One region of the Pelotomaculum sp. FP genome, then DNA from elsewhere that is predicted to be linked to it. Evidence: riboswitches for the same ligand, from Rfam matches in the RefSeq annotation. Region 1 holds a riboswitch; each other region holds the start of a gene.
The links. Region 1 has a riboswitch for cyclic di-GMP ahead of Psfp_RS11910 (signal peptidase I). Riboswitches for the same ligand answer to the same signal wherever they lie in the genome.
Positions count from the first base shown of each region.

Region 2: another riboswitch for cyclic di-GMP. It lies ahead of Psfp_RS07375 (lantibiotic protection ABC transporter ATP-binding protein); the one in region 1 lies ahead of Psfp_RS11910 (signal peptidase I).
Region 3: another riboswitch for cyclic di-GMP. It lies ahead of Psfp_RS02215 (type II secretion system F family protein); the one in region 1 lies ahead of Psfp_RS11910 (signal peptidase I).
Region 4: another riboswitch for cyclic di-GMP. It lies ahead of flgB (flagellar basal body rod protein FlgB); the one in region 1 lies ahead of Psfp_RS11910 (signal peptidase I).

Region 1 covers NZ_QFGB01000027.1:37,447-42,518, reverse strand. Annotated here, with positions in the region: gene Psfp_RS11920 (ABC transporter permease) at 1-508, shown strand, start outside; gene Psfp_RS11915 (ABC transporter ATP-binding protein) at 545-1,216, shown strand; cyclic di-GMP riboswitch class I at 1,311-1,396, shown strand; cyclic di-GMP riboswitch class I at 1,477-1,562, shown strand; gene Psfp_RS11910 (signal peptidase I) at 1,677-2,309, shown strand; cyclic di-GMP riboswitch class I at 2,327-2,412, shown strand; gene Psfp_RS11905 (hypothetical protein) at 2,506-3,372, shown strand; gene Psfp_RS11900 (hypothetical protein) at 3,568-4,818, shown strand; gene Psfp_RS11895 (signal peptidase I) at 4,837-5,072, shown strand, end outside.
Region 2 covers NZ_QFGB01000013.1:56,302-61,373, forward strand. Annotated here, with positions in the region: gene Psfp_RS07350 (HAMP domain-containing sensor histidine kinase) at 1-521, opposite strand, end outside; gene Psfp_RS07355 (response regulator transcription factor) at 512-1,171, opposite strand; gene Psfp_RS07360 (NisI/SpaI family lantibiotic immunity lipoprotein) at 1,235-1,402, opposite strand; gene Psfp_RS07365 (lantibiotic immunity ABC transporter MutG family permease subunit) at 1,497-2,237, opposite strand; gene Psfp_RS07370 (lantibiotic immunity ABC transporter MutE/EpiE family permease subunit) at 2,238-2,966, opposite strand; gene Psfp_RS07375 (lantibiotic protection ABC transporter ATP-binding protein) at 2,972-3,676, opposite strand; cyclic di-GMP riboswitch class I at 3,806-3,893, opposite strand; gene Psfp_RS07380 (hypothetical protein) at 4,102-4,563, opposite strand; gene Psfp_RS07385 (ABC transporter permease) at 4,560-5,072, opposite strand, start outside.
Region 3 covers NZ_QFGB01000003.1:91,687-96,758, forward strand. Annotated here, with positions in the region: gene Psfp_RS02205 (prepilin-type N-terminal cleavage/methylation domain-containing protein) at 1-498, opposite strand, end outside; gene Psfp_RS22090 (prepilin-type N-terminal cleavage/methylation domain-containing protein) at 656-1,111, opposite strand; gene Psfp_RS02215 (type II secretion system F family protein) at 1,347-2,564, opposite strand; cyclic di-GMP riboswitch class I at 2,715-2,799, opposite strand; gene Psfp_RS02220 (hypothetical protein) at 2,912-3,250, opposite strand; gene Psfp_RS02225 (GspE/PulE family protein) at 3,409-5,072, opposite strand, start outside.
Region 4 covers NZ_QFGB01000016.1:1,101-6,172, reverse strand. Annotated here, with positions in the region: gene fliG (flagellar motor switch protein FliG) at 1-196, opposite strand, end outside; gene fliF (flagellar basal-body MS-ring/collar protein FliF) at 207-1,733, opposite strand; gene fliE (flagellar hook-basal body complex protein FliE) at 1,763-2,059, opposite strand; gene flgC (flagellar basal body rod protein FlgC) at 2,075-2,518, opposite strand; gene flgB (flagellar basal body rod protein FlgB) at 2,523-2,930, opposite strand; cyclic di-GMP riboswitch class I at 3,022-3,178, opposite strand; gene Psfp_RS08375 (chemotaxis response regulator protein-glutamate methylesterase) at 3,382-4,437, opposite strand; gene Psfp_RS08370 (protein-glutamate O-methyltransferase) at 4,491-5,072, opposite strand, start outside.

The DNA of each region.
Region 1 (5,072 bases):
GAGCATGGAATACGTCGAGGAGGCCGCCCGGGAGATTGAAGAGCGCCTGAGCGGGAAAAAGCCGGAGGTGCAGGTCGTGGCGCCGCGGGAACTGCTGCTCCCGCTAAACAGCGTGCTCCGCGTCCTGAAGCAGTTTTTCCTGGCGGTCTCATCTGTGGCGGTAGCGGCCGGCAGCCTTACGATCATGGTAGTGATGCTGCTGTCGGTGGTCGAGCGCAGGCGCGAGTTCGGCATTCTCAAGGCCCTCGGCTGGACTCCGTGGGACATAGCCTGCATGGTGTTGGTGGAGTCCATAACTTTAAGCCTGCTCGGCGCGGGGCTCGGGGTTGCCCTGGGGTACGGCGGACTGGTTGCGGTCAAGGAGTACCTGGCCATCGACATCGGCGCGCCGGGCTTAAGGGTGGCCGCGCTGGTTTGCGCCTGCGGCGTTCTGGTCGGCGCGGCGGGTGGCCTTTACCCGGCCTGGCGGGCCAACCGCGCCGCCCCGGCGGAAATCCTGCGTGGTTGACAACGGGGACGGCTTTTAGACGGAAGGAGTCTTTCGATGGCGGATATATTGATATCGCTTAGAAATGTGGAGCGTATTTACGGGCGGGGATCTTCCGCGGTCAGGGCGCTGTCTGTAGACCGGCTGGATATTGACCGGGGAGACTTTGTGGCCGTGACCGGCCCGTCCGGGGGCGGCAAGACTACCTTGTTAAATTTGCTGGGGGCGTTGGACCGGCCCAGCCGCGGCCGCGTCATGGTCGCCGGCAAGGATATCGCGGGTCTGGGCGAGGCGGCGCTCTGCCGCTACCGGCGGGAAAAGGTAGGCTTTGTTTTTCAATCCTACTGCCTGCTGCCCACCTTGAGCGCGCTTTCGAATGTGCTGGCCCCGTCAATACCTGAAGGATACGGCCGTCGCGCACGCGACCGCGCGCGGGAGCTGCTGCGCCGGGTGGGCCTGAATGGCGCCGAAAAGCGCCTGCCCGGCGAGCTCTCCGGCGGTGAACAGCAGCGGGTGGCCATCGCCAGGGCGCTGCTGTTGGACCCGGAGCTGATCCTGGCGGACGAGCCCACGGGGAACCTGGACTCGGCCAACGGCGCGGGCATCATCGAACTGCTGAAAAGTTTGCATCAAATGGGGAAGACGGTGCTGGTGGCCAGCCACGACCAGCGGGTGGCGGACGCCTGCGGCAGGGTCCTGCGTCTGGTGGACGGCTGTCTGGTTAGCTAACTCTTAGCTGTTTTTTGATATATTTCTTTAATAAAAAAATATTGCATATTGAGGTTGATTATAGTAAAATGACATAGGTAATATAGCAGTACATTTTTTTGCAGGGCTAACCCACCGAAAGGTGGGGGCGCAAAGCCGACGGACCTAAAGCATGGAAGCTAGGGTGGCTGGGTTGCTAATAAAGGTTGCAGCAACTTAGCCGTTTTTATTTGATCATTGAGTCAGAAAAAGAAGTCTTTTTCATAAAAAATATACATAAACTAATAATAGGGCTAACCCGCCGAAAGGCGGGGGCGCAAAGCCGACGGGCCTAAAGCATGCGAGCTAAGGCGGCCGGGTTGCTGATAAGCATTATTGCAACCCGGCTTTTTATTGTAAAAAGAAAAACATTTTATGTAGGAGATGGATAATTATGATAGAATAATTTACAATCTAAAATATTAACAGGGGGTTATTGGCAGTGGGAGAGGAAAAGGTGCCGAAAACAGCTTTGGGGAAAGCAATATCCGTTATTGGCGTCACTGTTTGTGCATTTCTTGTGCTGGTTTTGATCGTTAATGTGACGTTTATTATAAGGTCATACATATATCCGGATAAGGTCCCTGATTTTTTTGGGTATAAGCCCTTTATCGTCCTCTCCGGTTCCATGGAGCCGACAATTCTGGCGGGAGACCTCATTGTGACTAAGGTAGTAGCGCCGGAGCAAATTGTCAAAGACGATATTATCGCCTTCCGCGCCGAAAAGAACACGGTCGTTACCCACAGGGTGACCGACGTCCGGACTGAGGACGGTTTAACCTTCCTCACCAAGGGCGACGCCAACACCGGCGCCGACGCCAAGGCGGTGAGCGTGTCGGACCTGGAGGGCATCTACCTCTGGCGCGCTGCCGGGGTCGGCAGGTTTGCCATGTTCCTGCAGACGCCTCTCGGCATGCTGCTCTTTGTTATAACACCCCTTTGCTTGTTTATCCTTTACGATATAACGTCGCGCAACAGGCGCAACAGGAAAAAAGCGGACCGCGAAGCCCAGCTGGAAGCGGAGCTGGCGGCGCTGCGGGCGGCAAAGGGCGGAGATAAAAAAATTGAATTATAGTAGAATGTTAACACCGCTTGTTTTAAGGGCTAACCCGCCGAAAGGCGGGGGCGCAAAACCGACGGGCCTAAAGCAAATCAGCTATGGCGGCCGGGTTGCTGAAAGATAGCAACCCGGCCGTTTTTTTAATAAACGAAATATAATTGATTGATGAATTGAGAGGAGTGATGAGCGGCGCCAAGGTCAAAGCGGCAAAATGCACTCATATAGCACGGAAGGAATTTATCCAAAGAAACAGCCTAAAAAAATAAATGAGGGAAGGAATGATAAACCAATGAAAAACTCAAGCAAAACCGTCAGAGCCGCCGTACTGCTGCTGGTGCTCTGCATGATTTCCACAGCAATGATGGGCGGCACCTTCGCTAAGTATACCAGCGAGTATGCAGGGGCGGATACTGCCTTGATCGCAAGGTGGCAGTTTGAAGCTTTAGGCGGAACAAACGGGAACTCTCTCGCTTCTCTGGACAGTGCGGTGCAGCCTTTAGATTTATTCAGTCATCTTTATTCAACAAACATTAATGGACAAAACGGAGCAAACGGAGATTACATTATCGCTCCCGGCGTAAACGATGATTTTTATATTCAAATGACTTTCCTCTCGGACGTTGACGCCAAAGTAACAGTAGACTTTACGAATATTGGAAGCGCTGCCGGTCTTCCCATCGAATACCTGGTAGAGGGTTCAAGCAACTGGGTGAACGAGGCTGGTTTAGAGAATGAATTTGTAAAGCAGCTGGTCGCAAACACTAATACTAGTACACCTGGTACATTAGTAGCCGCAAACCCTGCAGACAATACCTTCACCTTCAAAAGATCCGGTGTAGCCGACGAAGACGCTCTCACAACAATTAAGCAAAAAGTAACGTGGAGATGGGCGTTTGACGCCGCTGAACAGGGAGATGATGCTGCACATACTGCTGCATTTGCATCAAATGATGGTACAGACACACTCTTTGGCGACAACTCTGCGGACGCCGCAACTCGTACTAGCTATGTTTTAAATGTTTCTGTCAAGGCAGAACAGATTGCGCCTGTATCCAGTCAGCCTGGATCTACTACGTAGACACACTCATCCGCCTTACAAGAGAGCTTCGGCTCTCTTACGGAAGACGCAAAGCGCGCGCATTTGCGTCTTCCGTAAGAGAGTTATATGAGAATAGCGCTGCAGCTACATTTCTTCCCAAAGAGAGTCATATAACAATAATTCTGCCGGCCTTAACTCTGCGACAGGGACCGGGGTGATATCGTGGATCAGGCGATGAATAGCGAGAATGCGGAGCGAAGGCGCAAAAACTTCATCCTGGCGGTCATCATCACCATCATCGTGGTGTACGCCGCCGTGCCGACCTACGGGATCATCCGTGACATCAGCACGGGCGGGCATGTTTTCGTTTTGCGATCAAACCTGCCCGATGTGCAGGTGAAACGCCCCGTCCTGGGGTTTATCGGCAGGCTGTATCACTTTTTTTCCCCGCAGGAGGAGGTTACGGTCCCTGTTGAGCAGCGCATTGATTTAATGGGCCGGGTTGTCTACACCGACGGGACACCCTTTGCCTACGGGCTCATTGAGTTCCGCAGCGACCCGCGCTATACCAGGACAGACAGCCAGGGCTACTTCATCTTTATTGACGTCGACGAGGGTTCCCATACCATCAGCGTCCTTGACGAAGCCGGCAACGTGCTTGCAAGCTGCAAGGTCGATATTGAAAGGACGACCGGGATCGAGGACGCGGAACTCGTCCGCCTCCCCGACGGTACCATTGTCTTTCAAGTGGCGGTGCATGTCAAGGTGCTGGAGATCACCATTTATCTTAAAAAAGGGGAGGACGGAAAGGCCACAGGTATTGACCGGATCGAGCTGGGAGCTGCTCCCAGGGGAACGCCGCAGTCAACCAACCCGGCCAACCCGGCCGATCTTGAGAATCCAGTCAATCCTTACAATCCTGTCAACCCGCCTGTGCAACCGGACACCCCTGTTCCTGCCGGCGGCGGTGGCAGTGGTGGAGATATCAGCGGTAGAGATAGCAGCGGTGGCGACGACGGTGGCGGATCGACGCCTTCACCTTTCGATTTTGACGTTTTGGACACGGCTACGACCGCCTCATACGGTACAGCCGGCGCGGTAAGCGTCAATATATTCGGCGCCAACAAGCGCATTGCCCCCGGCATGAGCGGCAGCTATAAGTTCACGGTGGATAACACAGGCAACAGGTACTCAACCTATTATGATGTAACCTTCACAGCGGCCGACACGCTTCCCGCGGCGCACAAAATCCCCATGCGCTTTCGCCTGAAAGCAGGCGACGTATACGTCGCCGGAAATGAGACGGTATGGTGTGCGCCGGAAGAGCTTTATCAGGACACGGCCGTGGCGGGCGGCAGGAATGTGAAATACACGCTGGAATGGAATTGGCCGGATGGCCCTAATGATAACGATTATGCCGCCTATGCCGGCAATCCGGCCTATTCTTACAGCCTTATGATCAAAGTCACAGCGCAAGCCGAGTAACAGGAGGCTTAAAACTTATTGAGACCAAAGCACAAAGAGATGTTGGTTAACTGTGTAAAGTATGTGCCGCTCGGGTTATTGGCGCTGCTGATCCTGATAAACCTCTGCCTGGGTGTCAATAAAGCCGTAACCCATGCTCCGGTGCCGAAGATTTTTGGCTTTTCGCACCTTGTTGTTTTATCCGGCTCCATGGAGCCGGCCATATATCCCGGCGATGTCATAGTGATCCGCGAGCAGGCTGCCGGTGAATACAA
Region 2 (5,072 bases), on a different contig from region 1:
AAAATCTCTGTCAAAAACGCTGCAAGGATTATCCAAAACAGCATAATTTCCGGAGCGGGCAGGTGCTCCCGCAAAAGCTGGGCTGAAAACTGAGCCATGGAGGAATACTCAACTATGCAAAATTCATTCCGCCGTTCAATCGGGAAATAGCAATCCACATTCAGCCCCGTGGCTAGAAGGCCTCCCGAAGTTCTTCTGCCGCTCTGAACGATATCCCATGCCGCGGCTGCTTCGGATTCGGTCATGCTCCCCGACAAGAATTCACCATTTGTACTTACAATGGCGTACTCGCAGGTCTTGGGAATCAACTCCGCACTCACAGTTTCGGCAGAGGCAATCGCGGCCTTTTGGCGTTCAATGGATGCTTCCACATCACCAACAGAGATAACAAAGCCGGTTTTCAACGATGCGAAAAGCAATCCCATGCCGATCAGGACGATCAAGACGAAACCGGCAAAAAGGGTGAGTAAATACCGAATGAAGAAGGTTCTCAGTTTGATGTTTCTGTTTTTCAGTCCCATTTATATGCGATCCCCCAAACCGTTGAAATCGGAGCCAGTTGATAGACGGCGAGTTTTGCCCTGATGTTTTTTATATGCACGGCCACCGTAAAGCTGTCACCCTCCGCGTCGTATCCGCAAACGGCATCATAAATCTGCTCCTTGGAAAACACCTGACCGTGGTTCTTGGCAAGGAATTCGCAAATCCCGTATTCGATTTTGGTGAGTGGAATTTTCTGCCCGTTCACGGTCACTTCCTTTGCCGCGAGATTGAATTCCAATCCGGACAGGTGCAGCGCATTTCGTTTTTCACGCTTTTCCCTGCGCAGATGCGCATTAACCCTTGCTCTCAATTCTCCGGTGCTGAACGGTTTTTTGATGTAATCGTCCGCGCCCAGGCCAAACCCATACATCACATCGGATTCCATTGTTTTAGCGGTGAGAAATAGAATAGGACAATCCACCAGATCTCGCACCTTCTGACAAAAGGCAAACCCATCCATGCCGGGCATCATGACATCCAGCAAAATCAAGTCAAAATAATTCAGCGTTTTCAGTTTTATCTGGTCCGGCGATACGGCAGTCGTCACAAGGTGGCTGTCCTTTTCCAGCGCCCTTTTAATGAGAGCCAAGATATCCGGCTCATCGTCAACGGCAAGAATGTTTGCCATAACTGCACCTCCTTCCATTGCATACGGATGTTAATATAACACGCTTATCTGCTTTTGCATATGTTATCGGCTGATTGCAATCCGGTATTCCGAGTTGATTTCAACCGCAACGGAGTCTGATACGTCCGCATTTTGAATCGCGTGGACTTCGCCATATGACCAATTGTCACGTTTCTGCGTACTGGGGCCCTTTCCATTCCAATCGATCTGACCTAAATCTTTTTCGGGGATCCAGTATTATGAAAGCATAAGCTCTTTTGGTCATTTTTTCCCTCCGGTTATGTAATTTAAAAGTGAGAGTTTAGTAGAGGCGGCAATCATCCGCCTATTCGTTAGATTTGGAGCCCTCCCAGCGCTGAAACCATAAAAGGCTGGCGGCAAGTGACAGAAGGGTAACAATAAGGCATACCGTAATCCCATATTGCATATCCGTGGCAGCCCATGCCGTTTCGGAGGGATTTTGCAGCCTGAAAACAATATCGCCGCACAGGCGCGCGCTCCAGGCCCAGGGAATCCAGTGCCAGATTCCGTCACCCAATCCGGTCATCATGAGTGCGGAAATCAGTGTGCCGAACACGCCGAGTCCGATGGACGCGCTTCTGCCAAAGCGAAAGCCTACGAACAAATGCAGGATATATAAAAATACATTTCCGCCCCATGCGGCCATGACAATATGGACGTAAAGCTGCGGGGGAACGGCATGAATCCCTGTCGAAAATATTGCTACCGCAAAAGTCACCGACAAACCGGAAAGCACCAGCAGTAAAAGCAGTTTGCTCATATACGCCACAGCTCTTGAACGCGCTTCCGACAGGATTACCTGATAGCTACCGGCCTGTTCTTCCTGGGCGGCTGTCAACCCGCATAAAAGGCCGATCAGGAGAGGGAAAACCATGCACAGCACTTCCATAAAACCGGTGAGCTTCCCCAATGAATTGTCGTTACCTGTAACGGAGTAATACCACAGAAACGCAAGCGCGCCAATGAGAGGCACAAAAACATGCAGCCATGGAATAGGTGTGCGCTTCATTTTATAAAGATCGGAACAGATGGAACGAAGAAGCATTTATCTCGCCTCCTGCTTCTGAAACCAGCCGGTTGTGGCAATCAGCAGTAAGATAAACAGGAGGATGGACAGGGCGATACCCACTGGGATTGAGGATGAATTCAATAAAGGGTCGCCGCTTAGAGCAAGCGTACCATTCGGAAGTATCCCAAGCACCGGGGCCATCATCCGCATCGTCCAGCTATAAGGGCAGAGCCACCAAATTGATTTTGTTGCCAATAGCACGCCAAGCAGAAAACCGGCGGCAACTTGAATGAGGATCGTTCCCACCATGCCGGTTTTTCTGGATAGAAACAGGCAAAACGGAATCTGCCACAAAGAGGTCGCAAAAATCAAGAGCATTCCAAGACAGGCATCTCCAAGCGGCAATGGATTCGGAACGGTAAAGCTGCCCAGCAGAATTCCGATCAGCAAAATAAGGCACGACAGGGCTGCGTAAAGGATCAGGTTCATTACTTTTGCAACCCATATCTTTTTTAAAGAAACAGGCAGCGCAAGTACGCCGCGGTATCCCCGCTTTTTCGCTTCTTTCTGATCGGAAAGCGCCGAAATCAGGGCGATATACCCCGGCATCATGAGCACATACCACCAGTTAAAAGCATTTATCTGATACCAATTGAATGATAAAAACCATGTAAGAAACAATGTTGCGAGCGGTATAAGCAGGATTAGTTTTCTCGTAAAGGTTCGCTTGAATTTCAGATTTTCAGCTTTCAGATACTGTCCCATGTTATTCACCCACCTTTTTGCTGTTTTTTTACAACTTCCATAAACAGCGATTCCAGATCCTCGCCGGGGGTGATTTTAGCTTCGTATCCCAGCATGCCGTTGCTGATGATGCCGATGTGGTCTGCGATTAGTTCAACTTCGGACAAAATATGGCTTGACAGGATCACCGTGATGCCCTGTTCGGGAAAAGAACGAATTAAGCCGCGCAAATCCTGAATGCCAATCGGGTCAAGCCCGTTCGTCGGCTCGTCCAAAATCAGCAGCTTCGGATGGTTCAGCAGGGCGATCGCGATGCCAAGGCGCTGCTTCATACCCATGGAAAACTGTCCGGCACGCTTGTTTCCGGTATCGGTCAGGCTGACGGTTTCCAGCACTTCGTTAATGCGGGAATCCGGCAGACCAAGCAGCAGCGTGCGGACTTTAAGGTTTTCTTTGGCGGTAAGATTCTCATACAGCGGCGGAGACTCGATCAAAGCGCCGATGTCTGCCAAATCCCTGCGGCTCCACGGATGGCCTTCGAAAATGATTTCGCCGGAGGTCGGGCGCAGCATCCCGGTTATCATCTTCAGTGTCGTTGATTTTCCAGCGCCGTTCGGTCCAAGCAGACCATAGACGGAATTCCCCGTAATGGAAAGCGAAATATCACTGACGGCGTGCTGCCTTTTAAAATCCTTACACAGATGATTCGTTTGTAAGATATATGAATCCATAAACATCTTCCTTTCGTTTGTCTGATATCGACTATAAAAGGAAAATTTAAAGATTCCATAAAGATATAAAAAAATGGTTCATGTAAGTATTAAACCTGCCGCAATGGGCAGGTTTAATACGCAGTTTTACTTGGCGGCAAGGCTGTCATCATGCGTTCGCACCTTAGACCCTATTACTTTGCGTCCTTACCTTTCAGCAAGTTTGCCCCTGACTTAACGTTTTCAATTTTCTGTTTGGGGAACCTATTGATTATTTCTAATCCGCTCAGCTCATTTTCAGAATACCCCAACTCCATAAGATGTCGCATACAGTTCCAGATATGAGCCGATGCAGCTTCGTATCGCTTAGCTGCAATAAACTCTGGCGACAAATTAACTTGGTACCGTCCTTTTTGCTTCACGATGAAATTTTCATCATAAACCTTTTATTTGATTTCCAGCTCAATGGAACCGGTAAAGTCGTCGCATTCCACGACGATATAATTGCCAGCAGGCGGCAGTTCAATCGTTTCGGAGTAATCGCCTGTGCTTTCAATCAGTATTTGCGGATCATCTGCGCCGGATTGTAAAACCAACTTGGCACTTCCGTCTGTGATGTTCAGATTGCAGGTAATTTCAATTTCATTTCCTGCTTCACGGTCAATAGAAGTCCCCCCGAAGAGATACTCTGTTCCCGAAAAATCCTCATAATCGGCATCATAGGTGCCGGTATAGTGATCGACTCCGTATTTTCTCTTGCCTTCCAAAGACCTGTTGCTGGTCAATTGGGCATCACCAGCCGCTTGGATGGCATCATTGTATGTGCCGAGAATTTCATCTTTTGTGCAGCCTGTCAGCGCGAAAACCAAGCAGCATGCTATCACCAAAATAAGTAATGACTTTTTCATTTCGAAGTCTCCTGTTTAGGCTTAGTGCGCCCGCCTTTCTTTGAGGGGGCGACTGCAACTGCCTCTTTCCGTGGAATATGGATAATGATTCCGGTCAGTATCAGCATGGCTAAGATCACGCAGATACCGATAAAAGTGTTCTGCGTGGACGCATAGCTGCCTGCGGTATCGGACACAAAACCCTCACCGCTGAAACGTACGATACTAAGTCCGGCTGAAAGTGGATACAAGTTGCGGAGCACGGGATTCTTGAGGAAAATAGCGACATATCCGAGCAAAAACGCGGCCACAGCACCGCCCCTGAACGCATCCCGCCTGCGCCCACACAATGCGATCAGCGGAAATTCACCGATACAGGTAAACAGCGCCATAGCGGTCATCTGAACGCTTCCCGATAAAACGACGGGCAACGTCAGATTTTCCCGGCAGCAGATCAGCCCGACCAGCAGCGTCACCAGCGCGTCATAAAGGCCGAGCAGAAGCGCGATGATTCCAAGCGCGGTCAGCTT
Region 3 (5,072 bases), on a different contig from region 1:
GACTCTCACACGCCCCAATGTATCTATAACAACATCTTTGTATTTTTTTGTAGTTTTATCTTTTAATGTGATAGTCCCGCCAAACCCCTCAACTGTACCGTTATATCCGCCAAGCGGTCTACCTTTGACGGAAATGCGCATCTTGTAAAGCTTTTCAACCGGTATAAATGGAGCCCCTATAATTTCAACGCTGTTAGGAATCGTTACGCTCTTGATCACTGTGTTTTCGTTCTTAAGGTAGTAAGTACCTGAAGATAAATTCCACATAATTGAAAGAGCTGTACTCTGTGTCTTTATGGCGGACTGCTGAAGATCACGTATATCTGAAGCCATTTCCCTTGCCGAGATGTCGAGTTGATAAGCATCGAGAATTTTCTTGAAATTGGGCACAGTGAAAGCAACAGCAATGCTGATAATTAGCATTACTAGAACCATCTCTATGATGGTAAAGCCAAGATTATTTTGAACCATAGGTGTTTGCTTTTCAATAGGGGGCATACTCATCTCTTAAATAAGTTGTTATTAACATGATTCTCTTAATTGTCAGGACTTATAATCCTATATGAATTCAATAAAATTATTTGTAAGGCATTATACTTAACCCTGCCTTAATTTGCATCCTAATCAAAATAAATAATAGAACTTTAATCCATAGTTATTCGATAGAACTTCCTACGGTTGTAGGTGGCGCAACACCCTCCTCAGGATTTGCATCATTTTTAACAGTAATATTGTCACTATCGGAGCCTGAAGCATCATCCTTGTCAGAACCACAGGAATACAAAAGATAACCACTAGTACCAATTTTTAAATATTTGTAAGGAGTACCCCAAGCATCATTAAAAGTTGTAAAACCATTGTCAGTCAGCACTGTTTTGGCTGCAGCGGCATCTGCTGGAGATGTTCCATCTTCGTTCACTATTGGGTCACTAATGTAAATGTCTAATATTGTTTTCATGCTCTTTAATTCAGCAACTGCCCTCTTGTTTTTGGCCTTATCGCTTTGCTTGCTCATTACGGGAATGGCTATGGCTGCCAGGATACCAATGATAATTAGCACCACCATCAATTCAATAAGAGTAAAACCACGTTCGTTTCTTGCTATTTTCATTTATTTCACTTCCTTTTAATATAATTGTTATGTAGTACCTAGTTGCAACTGCTTTCTTAACCTTGCAGACCATTTACTTGGATTCTAGCGATAGTCGCCATTATGCCGGCAATAATCAAAACTCTTTTCATCCGCATTGGGCGAAGCGACGTTCGTCTTTGTTTCATTAACCACCTCCAAATCATGAATTCTCATGATTTCCATTGATGACCAGGCCGGCCACGCCGGCCGAAAACTATTTCACACTGTCCATTACAGTAAACATCGGCACCATAATCGAGATCAAAATAAACCCGACCACCACACCCATCCCCACCAGCAAAATCGGCTCGATCATGGAAGACAGGCGGGAGACCATAGCGTCCACTTCTTTTTCGTAAAAGTCGGCTACCTTTTCCAGCAGGGTGTCGACCGACCCTGTTTCCTCTCCTATCGACATCATCGTGCTGACCATCGGAGGAAATACCCGGCTCTTCATGAGCGGCTCGGCAAAACTCTGGCCCTCTTTGATGCTTCTTTCAGCCTCCTTGAGACCCATATTCACCGAGTGGTTGTCCACGATGTTTTTGACCACTTCCAGCGCCTGCAGGACCGGCACGCCGCTTTTCAACAGGGTGCTCAACGAGCGGCAAAAACGGGAGATGACGATTTTTTGGACCATCGGGCCCATTACCGGAAGCTTCAGGACAACCGAGTCTTTCATTTTCTTGCCCCGACCGCTCTTAACACCGGTCTTGTAGCCGAAAGCCAAAGCAACCACCAAAGTCAGAGCAATGTACCAGTAGTTTTTTAGAAAACCGCTGACACCCATAATTATTTTAGTAGTCACGGGCAGGGGCGCCTTCATGTCTATCAGCATTTTGGTCATGCTGGGCAACACGAAGATCAAAAGGGCCACTACCGCCAGCACCGCCACCACCAGCACCACTGTCGGGTAGGTCATGGCCGACTTGACCTTCTCCCTCATGTCGTGCTCTTTTTCAAAGTTTACAGCCAGCCTCTCCAGCACGTGTTCCAGGTCGCCGCCGACTTCCCCGGCCTCGACCATGCTGGTAAAGATACCGGGGAACACCCGGGGATAGGGTTTCATCGACTCGGTCAGAGACATGCCGCCTGCCAGGTTGCCGCCGACCTTTTTCATCGTGTCCTGCAGCGTCTTGTTATCGCACTGCTGGCTGATAATGCTTATTGTCTGCAGGAGAGGGACTCCCGCCTGCACCATGGTGGCAAACTGCCGGCACATTACAGCCAGGTCCCTGCTGCCGACTTTTTTCTGAAAGAGCTTGTCCAGCTTAATGCTGGTCCCGGCGAGAGGGGCTTCTTTAAGCTCCACAACAAAAAACCTGCGGTCCCTGAGCTGGGTGATGGCTTTGCTGCGGTTTTCGGCCTCGATCTTACCGGTGACCAGTTTGCCGGCCGGGTTGCGGGCTTTGTAGGCAAAGTTTTGTGTCATTTACTCCACCATTTTCTTATAATTTCCAGTTGATTGACTGATGAGCAAACGTTAACCGGCCGTATAAATAAGGATCCCCCTTCTGGCACAAGGCCCAAAAAGGGCCTTTACTCACCGAAGGAGCACCCGCTTTTAACAGTCCTTCTCTACTTCAGCAACCTGACAGTCGTAGCCTAGCGGCCTCAGACCCATGGTTTTGCGTCCCCGCCTTTCGACAGGTTTGCTGTTTTCGGTGGAAGGTTTATATATATTTTGGAATATTATACTATTTTGTTGTGATATGTCTATAATACAATTTTAAAGTAAAGAATGCAATATATCTTCTCACCAAATAAAAAATATTCCTTTCAGTTAAGCGCTTTAAGAGCGCCTCGGGATCGGCCGCCCGGGTCAACGCCTCCTCCCTGCTGATTAAGTGGCAGACACCCGGTATGGAGTAGGAAAAGTCCAACTCCCCCACCTGCTGGAATTTTTGGTACTGCTCCGGCGTCATAATCTCGCGGGCCATCCTGTCCGTATCTTCTGGAGACAGCGGGCCGGCAGGCGCACTTCCAAAGTCTAATTTCCCCTGCCATTCCGGCGCGGCCAACGGCAAAAGCGCCCCTGCAGACGCAGGGCCGGAGGCGCTTTAGTACGTCCGAGGCGCCCACCTTGAAGGCACAGGAAAGGATTTCATCACAGGTCATTTGAATAACCCCCTAATCTGAAAAAATGCAGCTACGAATTTATTCCCCATATGCAACATTAGGTACCAACCAAGTTAGTACTAATGTGCCATATGCGATCAAAATCGCACATTGCTGGTTTTCATCTTCTACTGCACCGAGTTAGCAATATGATTGTCTTAATTGTTTTCTGAATATGCGACCCTCATCACTTCCTCGATGGTGGTCAGCCCCCGTAGAGCTTTTTGGATACCGTCCATCCTCAGGGTAACCATGCCCTCGGCCTGGGCTTTTTGCTTGACTTCATCGGCAGAGGCTTTATTTAAAATGAGCGTGCGCAACCCGGTGGTCATAGGCAGGATCTCTACGATGGCCATGCGCCCCCGGTAACCGCTGTTCCGGCATTCATTGCAGCCTGCGCCCCGGTAAAGAGTCAGCGGCTGGTCGGGCCCGGCGCCTATAAACAGCCGTTCCGGGGAATCCGGTTCCGGTACATAGCTCTGGCGGCACCTCGGGCAAATTAGCCTGACCAGCCGCTGGGCAACCGCGCCCAGCACCGATGAGGCCACCAGGAACGGTTCTATATCCATGTCCACCAGTCGGGTGAAAGCGCCCGCGGCGTCGTTGGTATGCAGGGTGGAAAGGACCAGGTGTCCGGTGGTGGCTGCCTTGACGGCAATTTCCGCAGTTTCGCCGTCGCGGATTTCCCCGACCAGGATCACGTCCGGGTCCTGCCGCAGGATGGCCCGCAAACCGGTGGCGAAGGTCATCCTCGCCCTGGGATTGACCTGGGTCTGGTTGATCCCTTCCAGCATATACTCGACGGGATCTTCCACGGTAATGATATTCTTCTCGACGGTGTTTATTTCATTGAGCGCTGCGTAAAGAGTGGTTGTTTTCCCACTGCCCGTGGGTCCGGTAATCAGGAGCATCCCGTAAGAGCTTTTCAACGCGTTTCTGAATATACTGAGGCTTTTGGAGTCAAACCCGACGTTTTCCAGCTTATAGCTCTTCATGCTGCCTTTGCCCAAAAGTCTGGTGACTATTTTTTCCCCGTAGACGGTGGGAAGCGAGGATACTCTAAGGTCAAATTCCTGGCTGCCCAGCTTGAGCATGATCCTGCCGTCCTGCGGCGCCCGCTTTTCAGCGATGTCCATGCTGGCCATGATCTTGACCCTGGAGATCACAGCCGAACGAATTTTTTTGGGCAAAGTCATGATTTCCTGCAGCATCCCGTCAATCCTGTACCTTACCCGGACATGCTTCTCCGCCGGCTCAATGTGGATGTCACTGGCCTTCTGTTCAATGGCCTGGATGAAAATAGAGTTGATCAGGCGCACCACGGGCGCTTCGTCAAAAACCTCTTCCTCCAGGACGATCGCTTCAGACTCATGCTGTTCTGTGGTTAGTTCAAACTCGTCAAAGATCCTGTCAACTTCGGGGACACTGAAATGTTTGCGTATGGCCTCTTCAATGACATGCTGCTCCAGTCTTACAGGCTCGATTTTGCAGCCGGTCACAAGGCGCAGGTCATCGATAGCCAGGACATTGGCGGAGTCCGCCATAACCACGGTAAGAAGATTGCCTCCTTTGTTATAGGGCAGCAGCTTGTACTTACGGATCATGTGCTCGGGTACTAATTTAAAAAGTTCGGGGTCCAGGTTATCCAGATTGATTCTCTTGACCCCCAAAATCTCATTGATCGTATCTTTTGAAACCATGCCGAGCTTGCTTAAAATCTCACCCAGGAACTCACCAGTGCGGGACTGTACCCGCAGCGCTTCCCATAATTGCGCGTTGTTAATAAAACCCCTCTCAATCAGAAGCTCGCCAAGGGTTTTTT
Region 4 (5,072 bases), on a different contig from region 1:
GCAGTTTCATGAATTCATCCAGCACTGCGCTCGTTGTTTCTGACGGAACATGAGTCATATTGGATATCTCTTTGGTAAGCTGTTCGATTTCAGTCTCAAGAAATTCTTTCTTCAGCACCCGGGACGACAGGTCGGAACCTAGCGCTATTAATAGAATGGCTGCTTTCTCAATACCGTTAAGTTTTGCAGGCTGCACAGCTACCCCCCTAATGCCTGATCCAGACTTTTAAAATCTCGGCTATTTCATCAGGCTTTTCCTTTGATAAGGCTCTAATCTGTTCTTTTTTATCGTCTTTGGCCTTTTCTTCCTGATCAAGCTCAATTGCTTTCACCGGGATAAGCTCTTCCACAAGTTCTTCTTCATCCCGCTGAGCGCTGCGGCGCCGCCACAGTATTATTGCGGCTAACACGACCAATACGGCCAGGCCGGACAGACCGTATAGGTAAAGGCGTTCTTTTTCCTTTGCTTTCGCTGCGGCATCATACTGAGCCATTTCAGCCTCAATTTTTTTCTGATACGAATCGTCAAAGGCCATACTTGTAACATTGATCTGATCCCCACGGTTTTGGTCGTAACCGATAGCCGACCCAACAACATCCCTGATCTTTTGAACATCCAGCGGGATGTCGGCTTCATTTACCACCACCGAAGCAGATAAACGGCGGACGCTGCCGGGGGCATTTTCCACAGTCTCCTGTAAGGTGCTTACCTGGTAGTTGATCGTATTCTCTTCCTTGGTATAACTCGAAGAGCCGGTACCCTGGGCAAAAGGAGTTGTAGTTATATTCGAATCGGTTCCCACAGCGCCCCCGCCTCCGCCGCCTGTTCCGCTTTCATTAATGTTCTGCTCGCTAATTTTTACGTTATCCGGATTGGAAGCAATGGTGCTGACGGTCTGTTTCTGGCCGAAGTCAAGATCGGCTGTAACCATGACAACAGCGTTACTCTGGCCAATAATCTGCGACAGCATCTGCTGGACCCTTTTTTCGAGCTCTTTTTCATATTCCCGTTGAGCCGTCTTCTGATCAAGGGTAGTCCTGGCAGCGACAGCCTTGGAGTCGCTTGATTTAAAATTATCGCTTAACACATTTCCCTCGGTATCTATGACATGGACATTCTCCGGCTTAAGGCCTTCCACGCTGCCCACGAAAAGGTCACAAACACCCTGGATCTGCTCCGGGCTAAGACGCGCCCCGGGTTTGAGCTTTAAAGCCACAGAAGCGGAAGGTGTGCCCTGGTCGCTGATAAAAACGCTTTTTGGAGGAAGCACCAGGTGGACCCTGGCCTGCTCCACTCCGTCAAGCTGGACCACCGTTCGCCTCAACTCTTCCTGTAAGGCTCGCTGGTACCCCACCTGCTGTTCAAAGTCGGTTTGACCGAACTTACTCTGGTCAAAAAGTTCAAAGCCTAAACCGCTGTCGCTTAAAGCCCCGCTGCTGGCCAACTGATTCCTCGTCTCGTATACCTGACGCTCCGGGACCTTGATGGTTTTACCCTGATCCGCAATCTGGTAGGGAATCTTCATGGTTTTGAGCTTTTCCACGATAAGTCCCGCTTCCTTGGGTTCAAGCCCGGTAAACAACGGGGCAAAAGGAGGCTGCATCATTACCCGTCCGAAATAGAACAGACATCCTACGACTCCTGCGACAATTAAAACTGAGATAACTTTTTGGGTTTGGTTAAAAGCCTGCCATTTCTCCCTTAACCTGACGATAAGGTCACCCGGACTCAACTAAACCACCTCAACTGTCAAAGGACATATTAAACCTGCATGCGGGAAACTTCCTGGTAAGCCTCAATAATCTTATTCCTCACTTCGACTGCAAGCTGCATGGCCAACTTGGCTTCTGTCATAGCTATTGTCACCTGGTGAATGTCTTGAATTTCGCCGGTAAGCAACTCACTCGTCAGCTGATCGGCCTTGATCTGGGTATCATTCAGTTTTTTCAGGGCGTTGTCCAAAACACCAGCGAAAGAAGCGCCCCCGGCCTCCTGGTTAGCCCCGGTTCCCGCCGGCTGCGGCGGTAAGAATGGTTGTCCGACAGGCAATACCTGCATTCTCATGGCCCCCCTTTAACCGCGCCCTATCTCCAGGGCTTTCAAGGCTATATCCTTGGCGGCATTTAAAGCTGTCACGTTTGCTTCATAAGACCTGGCGGCGGAAATCATATTAACCATTTCGTTGACGATATTAATATTCGGGTAGGCTACATAACCAAGCGCATCGGCCATGGGATCGGCCGGTTCATACGCCAGCCTGGGCGGCCGGGCGTCTTCCAGAACCTGGACTACCCGTACCCCCGTGCCTCTAACACTTGACAGCGATGAACCGCTGGCAGAAACCTGCTCCAGTATTTGCGCAAAGACAGGAATTCTACGGCGGTAGGGAGGATTGGCCGGGTCGTCGGGCCGGCCCTTGGTGTTCATATTGGCGATATTATTGGCAATCAGGTCCAACCGCAGACTTTCCGCCGTAAGCCCTGATGCGCTGACGGCCAGAGAGTTGAAAATACCCACTTGTCTACCCCTTTCCGCCGGTTATGACGTAACTTAAAATAGAAAAATGCTCGCTTAATTCTCTACCTACCGCCTGGCACTGGATCCAGTTGGCCGCCAGGTTGGTCATCTCCTCATTGATGTCGACATTGTTGCCATCGGTTCGCATGGAAGTTGTTTCATTCAGGTTCACTTCGGGCTGCAGTTCATCCAACAGCGCAGTTACACCAAAGTGTCTGGGATCGGTTTTGTTCAAGGCAATGGACCCGTGTCCCAATGCTTTCTTAAGCAAGCTCTCAAAGGCGACGGTAGATTTTTTGTAGTTGGGCGTATTCACGTTGGCAATATTATTGGCAATTACCCGCTGTCTCAAGGCGCCCGCATCCAGACCTTTTTGAAGTGATAGGAGTATAGGATTTGAAAACAACTCCAACGGCGTCACCCTTTCTGGTTAAATATTATAAAATTAGATCATTTTGAACAAAAAAAACCAAGCCAAAGTAAAGAGCTTGGATCAATCTTACCCTGGCAACCCAGCCGCCATGACAAATCATCCGGAGCTCGCAGGTATGGTAGTATATTACCCTACCAAAAATCCTGCGCCTTGTAGCCCGCGAAGTCTTAGTTTTAGGCCCGTTAGCTTTGCGTCCCTCCCTTTCAGGAGGTTTGCCTTTATCATGGAAAATATTATATTTTGACTAACTTTAACAATATTCTACAGCAAAGCACTTTCCCCTGCAAGGGCAAAATTATTATCCAAAAAAAAAAGGTAATTCAGTCTGATATTCCACACCCAATACCGGAAGCAGAGGGACGGTTCTTTTGCTTCCTTTCCTTGAAAAACTGTACAACTACCGTCCCCCTGTCACTCCCAAGGCGCATTATCAAACCGTTTTATATTGCGCCAGTAAATTCATGACCGTAAATGGGATTACATCCAGCGGCGCCAGGCATTCCGCCCCGCCGAGTTCATAAGCGACCTTCGGCATGCCGAATACCACAGATGTAGTTTCATCCTGCGCTATTGTCCTGGCCCCGGCCCGGCGCATAGCCACCATACCGTTGGCGCCGTCACTACCCATACCGGTAAGCATGATCCCGATGGCGTTAGCCCCCACAAATTCTGCAACCGACTGGAACAGCACCTCAACTGAAGGGCAATGCCCGCAAACCTTATCACCTGACCGGCAGTCAACCAGATAGGAACCGCCGGAACGGCGCACGGTCATGTGACGGTCACCCGGCGCAATCAGTACCCGCCCGGGCAATACTCTGTCCCCTGTTTTAGCTTCTTTCACTTCCATAGCGCATAGATCATTTAAGCTGTCAGCAAAATGTTTGGTAAATCCAACAGGCATGTGCTGTACCACCACCACGCCAGGTATTGCGGCGGTAAAACTTTGCAATATTTTGCGGATTGCTTCCGTCCCTCCGGTAGAAGCCCCGATGGCTATCACCTTATCTGTAGATTCGGCTAAAGCCTGGCTGTCCGCCCTAATTGTTTTGATAGATTCACGGTTGCCCTTCCAGGCGCTTACATTCGCTAAGGCCGCAATTTTCACCTTGTTACGCAATTCCCCCAACATAACATTCAAACCGCGGGCTATGTCAGTGCTCGGCTTGACAACCACATCAACAGCTCCGGCCTCAAGGGCGGCAAGAGTTATGGCGGCGCCTTTTCTGGTGAGGGCGCTAACCACAATTACCGGCAACGGGTACTGGGGCATCAAATGGCGCAAAAATTCCACTCCGTCCATCCTGGGCATTTCTACGTCAAGTGTAAGCACATCCGGTTTCAACCGGACTATCTTATCGCGGGCTATAAATGGGTCGGAGGCCACCCCGACCACCTCGATGTCCCGGTCCATGGCCAATCCCCGGGCCAGAATTTCCCTTACCAGGGCAGAATCATCGACAACAAGCACTTTAATCTTTTTCATTATGTTCACCTTTAAAAAGATCGACCTGTTTAAAATTTTGTTTGGATGAAAAGTTATATTCTTTTATATATCGAGGGCTTGATATATTTATATAAGCCGGCCTCCCGGTCTAGGGTCTCGGAATGACCGATTAACAAATACCCGCCCGTTTCAGTATACCGGTGTAACTTTTCGATGAGTTCCCGACGGGTGGCTTTGTCAAAGTAGATCATTACATTACGGCAAAAAATTACCTGAAAAAGTCCTTTGAACCGGAATTCGCGGCTCATCAGGTTTAAACGGCGGAAAAGAACCATATCCTTCAAACATTGCTTAACCGCCCAGTTACCGTCTTTTAAAGGGCTAAAATAACGCTGCCGGTATGATATGGGCACCTGTAACATCTTATCCGCCGGATATATACCTGCCATAGCTGTTTCTAATACACTGAACGAAATATCAGTTGCCAGAATACCTGCGTCCATATGTAATGCATTACCGCCTAGATATTCCTTAAGAATCATCGCCAGGGTGTAAGGTTCCTCTCCTGAAGAGCACCCGGCAGACCAAATTCTAACCTTCCGCCTGCCAGTATTCCGCTGCTCTTCACTAATTCCAGGCAGCGCAACATTTATTAAAAAATCAAAATGCTCTTT